Pelosinus sp. IPA-1: one gene and its partner. The protein of the gene in region 1 binds, or shares a complex with, the protein of each later gene. Links are inferred from orthologs where the notes say so. Each region holds a gene or a part of one and is shown in the gene's direction. Other genes may lie near its edges.

Region 1 (4,538 bases):
GATTAGCTCAGCTGGGAGAGCGCCTGCCTTACAAGCAGGATGTCGGCAGTTCGATCCTGTCATCGCCCACCATTTAAAAATGAAATGCAAAGCAGCATATGCTTTGCATTTTTTTACGGATTAGAGAACTTATTACAATTTTTTCGATTCTAAGTAAAGTAACTAAGGCTTTTGCCTGCAGCTTTATGACTTGGTACAAGCCAAGTCTTTTTTTATAAGTATGTGCTCCAACTACTAAGGAAGAATATTGTATTGCTGCACAAAGGGATTGACTGTCGTTTATGATCCTTTGTGTGCTTTTTTATTTTAGTCGTTGAAATGTTTGTTTATTGATTAGTTGTAAGTTATTTTTGTATAATAACAGAAAGAAAATAAAGGATGAGGTGTAATGCATTGAAGCTTGTTGGAAGATTAGCTGCGTTGGCGGAATTGGTGCCGGAGGGATCGCGTGTGGCAGATATTGGTACTGATCATGCTTATTTACCTATTGAATTAGTGCAAGGGCATATTGTTACTTCAGCAATAGCTGGTGACGTTCATCTGGGGCCTTGGAAGGCAGCAAAAGAACATGTAGATGCCCTCGGGCTTACGCACCGAATTTCTGTCCGTTTAGGTGATGGAATAACAGTGCTTTCTCCAGAAGAAGTGGATGTTGTTATTATTGCTGGTATGGGTGGTCAGACAATTATTGAGATACTAACAGGAAAGCCTGAAGTTACTAAGTCGCTTAAACGTTTAATTTTGCAGCCTATGGTGGCTGCGAATACTGTGAGACGTTGGTTAAATGAAAACCAATGGGATGTTGTTGACGAAAGATTGGTCCAAGAGGAAGGGCGATTGTACGAAATAGTTGTGGCCGAACCAGGGAGGGCAACTAGTTGTGAACCTATTATGTACGACATTGGGGAAAAACTGTGGAGAGATAAACCGGAACTTCTATCTGTACACATTGATCAACTCATTGCTCAGACTAAACGCGTCTTACAGGAGATGTCACTCAGTGATAATGCAAAAAAGAGCCAAAAGTATCATGAATATACCGAAAGATTACAACAATTGGAGGCTAAACGGCGATGTCTGTAAAATGTCAAGTAATTATGGATGCAATGGATAAGTTAGCGCCAAGGCATTTAGCTGAAAGTTGGGATAATGTAGGTTTATTAGTTGGGAGCCCATCCCAAACAATCCATAAGATACTAATTACCTTAGATGTTACGAAGGAGGTTGTAGAGCAAGCGATACTCGATAATGTAGATCTCATCATTGCTCATCACCCTCTTATATTCAAAAGCATTACATCAATACGAACAGATTTGCCGCAAGGGCAAGTTTTATCTAGTCTGATTAAGGCAAATATAGGGGTCTACGCAGCTCATACTAATCTTGATTCAGCGGAGGGGGGCGTTAATGATGCTTTAGCTGCCTGTTTAGGTTTGCAGGATATTGAACCCTTAGCAGTAAACTCCACTGAAAAGTTATGCAAATTAGTAGTGTTTGTGCCGCAAACTCATGTAGAAGTGGTGCGAGAAGCGTTAGCAGCGGCTGGGGCTGGGCATATTGGAAAATATAGTAACTGCACATTTTCGGCAAATGGTATAGGTACTTTTTTACCTTTAGAAGATGCAAAACCATTCATTGGTAATAATGGCAAGTTAGAATCTGTTGAAGAAAGCCGCATTGAAACAGTTATGCCCGAAAAAATTAGTCGTAGGGTAATTAAAGCGATGATTAAAGCCCATCCCTATGAGGAAGTTGCGTATGATTTATATCAACTAATGAATTCAGGTAAAGAATTTGGATTAGGTCGTATAGGTAAGCTCGAAATACCTATGTTGTTTTCAGATTTTGCGGATCGGGTGAAAAAATCATTAGGAGTAGATTCTGTAAATATAGCAGGAGCATGTGATAAGTTGATAAAGAAGGTAGCCGTATGTGGGGGTGCTGGTGCTGGGCTATTGCATAAAGCGGTATTTGCTGGAGCCGATGTATTAGTAACCGGAGATGTAAAATACCATGAAGCCCAGAATGCTATAGTAAGTGGTATTGGTATTGTTGATGCGGGCCATTTTGCCACGGAGCAACCTATATTGTCTCATGTAAAGGAATTTCTCACTTCCTGTGCCGATCAAGGTAAATGGTCGGTTATTGTCGAGGTTGATAAAATCAACAAAAATATTCTACAACGATATTAAAAAATAATTAACCGCAAAAATTCATTGACTTAACAAATAATTTATGATATGATATTATCTCAGTCGATATTGAAATGTTGTTGTGAGTAGGAAAGATGATCGCGGATGCCCATAAAGCATACGAGGAAAGTCCGAGCTCCATAGGGCAGGGTGCTGGATAACGTCCAGCGAGGGCGACCTTAGGGAAAGTGCCATAGAAATGTAAACCGCCAGCTTATGCTGGTAAGGATGGAACGGTGCGGTAAGAGCGCACCAGCAGTCAGGTGACTGGCTGGCTAGGTAAACCCCACCTGGAGCAAGACCGAATAGGGAAGGGATGAAGCTGCCCGCTGAACCTTCCGGGTTGCGTCGCTAGAGCTGTCAGGTAACTGCCAGACTAGATAGATGATCATCACCGCGTGAGCGGAACAGAACTCGGCTTATTGATCACTCACAGCCTTATGTAAATAAACCCTCTATATTCTTAGAATGTAGAGGGTTTTTGTCTTATGTCAGGAAAGCCTTATTGATTGAATTGATAATTGTTATTACATACTATAAATAGTAAAATGAGTTTAAATATCTACTAACTATTGACTTTTAATTAAATGTTTTCTAAAATGTAAATAAGCTAGCAAATAAGCATGATTTAAAATCTAAACAATAGTTAATAATAAGAATCATAAAAAGTAGGAGGTTTTATAATGAGCGTATTGAATATTGCCGATGAAAATGAATTTAAAGAAAAAATATCGCAGAAGGATAAACCTGTACTAGTGGATTTTTGGGCTTCCTGGTGTGGGCCATGTAAAATGGTTGCCCCTGAATTAGAAGCTGTAGGGCAAGAATATGAAGGAAAAGCAGTAGTTATGAAAGTAAATGTTGATGAGCAGCAACAACTTGCTAGTAACTATAATGTGATGGGAATCCCAACCTTATTATTATTTAAAGATGGTGTAGAGGTCGAGCGCATTGTAGGATATCGTCCACGTAAAGATTTAATGGATGCTATCGATAAGGTTATATAAAATTAATAAGGAAAGGCTTAGCCGTGGCTAAGCCTTTCCTTTAATGTTATTCTATATTTTAGAAATTTATATTGTCTAACGGCTATTAATTTGCGATAATATGAGTATAAAGGGGGTTGGTCATGTTTAATTTTAGTATGTCTGAATTAGTGGTTATTTTGGCAATTGCCTTAGTTGTATTTGGACCAGCTAAACTACCGGAGATTGGTAAGGCAATAGGTAAGGGAATTAGTAATTTCAAAACGGCTGTTACCAATGAGGACGATAATCGCAAATCCTAGGATAGGTCATTATTAACTAGAGAATGGAAGTCTGTTTTTTATAGCAAGTAATGTAGTAACTTAGATTAGCAAACCCGGAAGGAGTTCTATATGATCATTTCATGGAATACTACTCAGGCCTGTAATATTAGCTGTGTTCATTGTTATCGTGATGCAGGAACGAAAAGAACAGATGAATTAAGTACGGAAGAAGGTAAGAAATTATTAGACGAAATGGCTCGCGCTGGTTTTAAAATTATTATTTTAAGTGGCGGCGAACCATTAATGCGATCTGATATTTACGAATTAATTCGCTACGCTAAAAGTATTGGCCTAAGGCCTGTACTTGGTACGAATGGAATTCTAATTACTGAAGAAGTAGCTATTAAACTAAAAGAGGCTGGACTTGGAGCAGCGGGGATTAGTCTAGATAGCACTGATAAAAACATTCATGACAAGTTTCGGCAGTCGGAAGGTGCTTGGGATAAAACAATTGCTGCAATGATGGCTTGTAAGAAGGTGGGGCTTCCCTTTCAAATTCACACAACAATAACTACGTGGAATGAAAAGGAAGTTACTGATATTACTGATTTAGCGGTCAAAATAGGAGCTATGGCTCATCATATCTTTTTCTTAGTGCCCACAGGCAGGGGAAAAGATATTGAAGATACTACACTAAAAACAGAGCAATATGAAGCAGTGCTAACACGCATATTAGAGAAACAAAAAGAGGTACCAATTGAACTTAAACCTACCTGTGCGCCTCAATTTATGCGTATAGCTAAGGAACGTAATATACCAATGCGATTTACGCGTGGCTGTTTAGCGGGTACTGGTTATTGTGTAATTCTGCCAAACGGTGACGTACAAGCTTGTCCTTATTTGCCGATTAAGATCGGAAATGTTCGTGAAACTGATTTTGATATCCTTTGGCGAGATAGTGAAATGTTTAATAAATTACGGCACGAAACATTAAAAGGCGGCTGTGGAACTTGTGGCTATGATGGTATTTGTGGTGGCTGCCGGGCTCGCGCTTATTACTATTATGATGGAGATTATATGGCAGAAGAGCCATGGTG
Region 2 (2,862 bases), on another replicon or contig:
TCTCATTCTTTTACCAATAAAGACAACAAGCAAGCCACAAATCCCAGAAAAAATTTTATCCATCCACAAATACTGACTCACTACCAGAACTATTCTTTTGTCAGAGAAAATCATTTCACCAGCTGTCCACCCTAAAAAAAATGCACCGATTAGTATGACCGATGGCCATTTTCGAATCAGCATCCCCACAAGCTTACTTCCCCACACAATAATTGGAATGCTAATTGCTAGTCCAATTATCAATAAACTAATCTTCCCTTTTGCTACGCCTGCGATAGCAATAACATTATCAAGACTCATGACAAAGTCTGCGGCTATGATCGTCTTAATCGTATCCCATAAATTTTTCTTGCCCTCTAAAAAAGTAGGTCCCTTTTGATCAGCCACAAGTTTGATTGCGATCCAAAGCAGCATAAAACCACCAAGTGCTTGTAAATAGGGTATGTTAAGTATAAATACCGCAATAAAAGTTAACGCAACTCTGAGAACAATCGCACCAATACTTCCCCACAGCATTGCTTTTTTTTGTTGTTCGATTGGCAGGTTGCGGCTCGCTAACGCAATTACCAGCGCGTTATCACCACTAAGCAGAAGATTAATCATAATAATGCTGAGTAAAAGTAAGACATATTCCATTCTAAGATCCACCCTTTTCTGTGGAATTTAAAACTATAGTGTGACAAGTTTTCTTTACCGTACTACTTGAATATAATATTAAGAAATTCCTTACAGAAAATTTTATGTATCTCATGTGCCCTTGCTAGTATTTCCAATACCACGCATTACCATGTAGATTTCTTGTTATAAAATATTACTATTTTCATTACTTAAAGGGTTCTGCAACCATACTAAACCAGCAAAAATAATATATAAAAAGGAGATTTTCCATGCAATCCTATGATGTCATCATCATTGGTGCTGGGCCTGCTGGCTTAACCTCGGCCTTATACAGTGCCAGAAGTAAGTTAGATACACTATATATCGAAAGCCTAGGAATAGGTGGGCAAGTAGCTACTACTGAGGAAGTTGAAAACTATCCTGGATTTTCCCAAGGCATTAATGGCTTTGAACTATCAACGCAAATGGAAGAGCAAGCCCAACGATTTGGGGCAAAGAATTTAATCGCTAAAGTACATTCCTTGGAGACAATGGATAAATACCATATTGTTAACACCACAAAAGGGACTTTCGCTAGTAAAACAATAATTATTGCTACCGGCGCCACTCCAAGATACCTGAATTGCCCTGGCGAAAACACTTTTCGGTCACGAGGTGTTTCTTACTGTGCTACTTGTGATGGTGCTTTTTTTGAAGGCGCTAATATAGTTGTTGTAGGTGGTGGTAACGCCGCAGTGGAGGAAGCATGTTATCTAACAAGATTTGCTGATAAGGTGACTATCATCCACAGAAGAAACGCCTTGCGTGCTACAAAACTTATTCAAGAAAGAGCATTGTCAAATCCCAAGATAGAACTTATCTGGAATACGGTGATCGAAGAAATTTTAGGCGAAGAAACTGTAAAAAAAGTAATCCTAAAAAACCTAGAAACAGAGCAAAAAATCGAGCTACCTATTGACGGGGTATTTATTTATGTTGGGAATGAGCCAAATACTCATTTTGTAAGAAACCTTATCGAACTTACAGAGGAAGGTTATATCAAAACAGATGATTTTATGCGCACCAATATCCCAGGAGTTTACGCAGTAGGTGATGTAAGGCAAAAGCTGTTACGACAGGTAGTTACCGCAGTAAGCGACGGAGCAATTGCCGCCTACCATGCGGAAAAATATATAGAAGAATATTTTCCTGAGTCTATGGAAAACAACTTAAGGAGGTAATCAATTTATGGAGATTATTGAAATTACTAAGGAAAACTTCAAACAAGAGGTATTGAAAAGCCAACTACCAGTATTGCTGGATTTTTGGGGCCCAAGATGTATTCCCTGCAAAAGATTAATGCCTATATTTGAAGAGTTGGCAGCAGAATATGACGGAAAAATAAAGTTTTGCAAGGTAGATACTTCTGAAAATCGCAGTCTTACTCACCAATTTAATGTAATGAGCATACCTACTCTCCATTTTTATAAAGCAGGCAATATTATGAAAACCATTCGAGGTGCGGTAAGTCGCGAAGAAATTGAAGAACATCTTAAGGCACTTCTAGATTAATAAGAAAAGACTTGGCTTGTGCCAAGTCCTCGGACGCAGGCAGAAGCCTTAGTCGTTCTTACTTGGAACCAAGAAAGTGTTATACTTTCTGATCCTGGAAAAAAGGAGGGTCTTTCACGAACCATTCGTGAAAGACCCTCCTTTTTACTCATTTAAATGTCTACTTCTTCTCCATTTAATATTTTTTTCATAGTTTTCATGGCGCACATTTTGCCACACATGGTGCAGGTATCACTATGTTCAGGTAATGACTCTCTACGATATCTTCCTGATTTTTCGGGATCAATGGATAGTTCAATCATTTTATCAAAATCAATATCGGCACGAGCTTGGCTCATCTGATTATCCCATTCCTTAGCCCCTGGCACTCCTTTGGCAATATCAGCAGCATGAGCAGCGATTCTAGAAGCAACGATACCTTCCTTCATATCTTCCATCGTTGGCAGACGCAAATGTTCTGCTGGTGTTACATAGCATAGGAAATCGGCTCCAGCAGCAGCAGCAATCGCTCCTCCGATCGCACTGGTAATATGGTCATAGCCAGGTGCAACGTCTGTAACGAGGGGTCCTAAGACGTAAAAAGGCGCACCATGGCACAACTTCTTCTGCAACATCACATTACCTGTAATCTGATTTAGCGGCATATGACCAGGCCCCTCAACAATCACTTGCACATTTTTTGCCCAAGCTCTT

The links. The genes of interacting proteins can lie anywhere in the genome.
Region 2: the proteins of trxA (region 1) and trxB are in contact, whole or in part, in a crystal structure (PDB 1F6M), measured with the Escherichia coli proteins. The link is inferred for Pelosinus sp. IPA-1 from one-to-one orthologs.

Annotation. Positions count from the first base shown.
Region 1 is NZ_BSVC01000007.1:249,130-253,667, forward strand. The notes cover bases 1,597-4,537. They hold trxA (thioredoxin), read left to right. Parts: upstream 1,597-2,875; coding sequence 2,876-3,199; downstream 3,200-4,537. Other genes in these bases: QSJ81_RS18240 (Nif3-like dinuclear metal center hexameric protein), read left to right, coding at 1,597-2,192; QSJ81_RS18255 (twin-arginine translocase TatA/TatE family subunit), read left to right, coding at 3,322-3,480; nirJ2 (putative heme d1 biosynthesis radical SAM protein NirJ2), read left to right, coding at 3,571-4,537. In the rest of the region: QSJ81_RS18235 (tRNA (adenine(22)-N(1))-methyltransferase), read left to right, coding at 394-1,083; more of QSJ81_RS18240, read left to right, coding at 1,074-1,596; more of nirJ2, read left to right, coding at 4,538-4,538. UniProt on the Escherichia coli protein: Participates in various redox reactions through the reversible oxidation of its active center dithiol to a disulfide and catalyzes dithiol-disulfide exchange reactions.
Region 2 is NZ_BSVC01000001.1:691,309-694,170, reverse strand. It holds trxB (thioredoxin-disulfide reductase), read left to right. Parts: upstream 1-887; coding sequence 888-1,838; downstream 1,839-2,862. Other genes in the region: thiC (phosphomethylpyrimidine synthase ThiC), read right to left, coding at 2,322-2,862; trxA (thioredoxin), read left to right, coding at 1,846-2,169; QSJ81_RS03175 (TerC family protein), read right to left, coding at 1-636.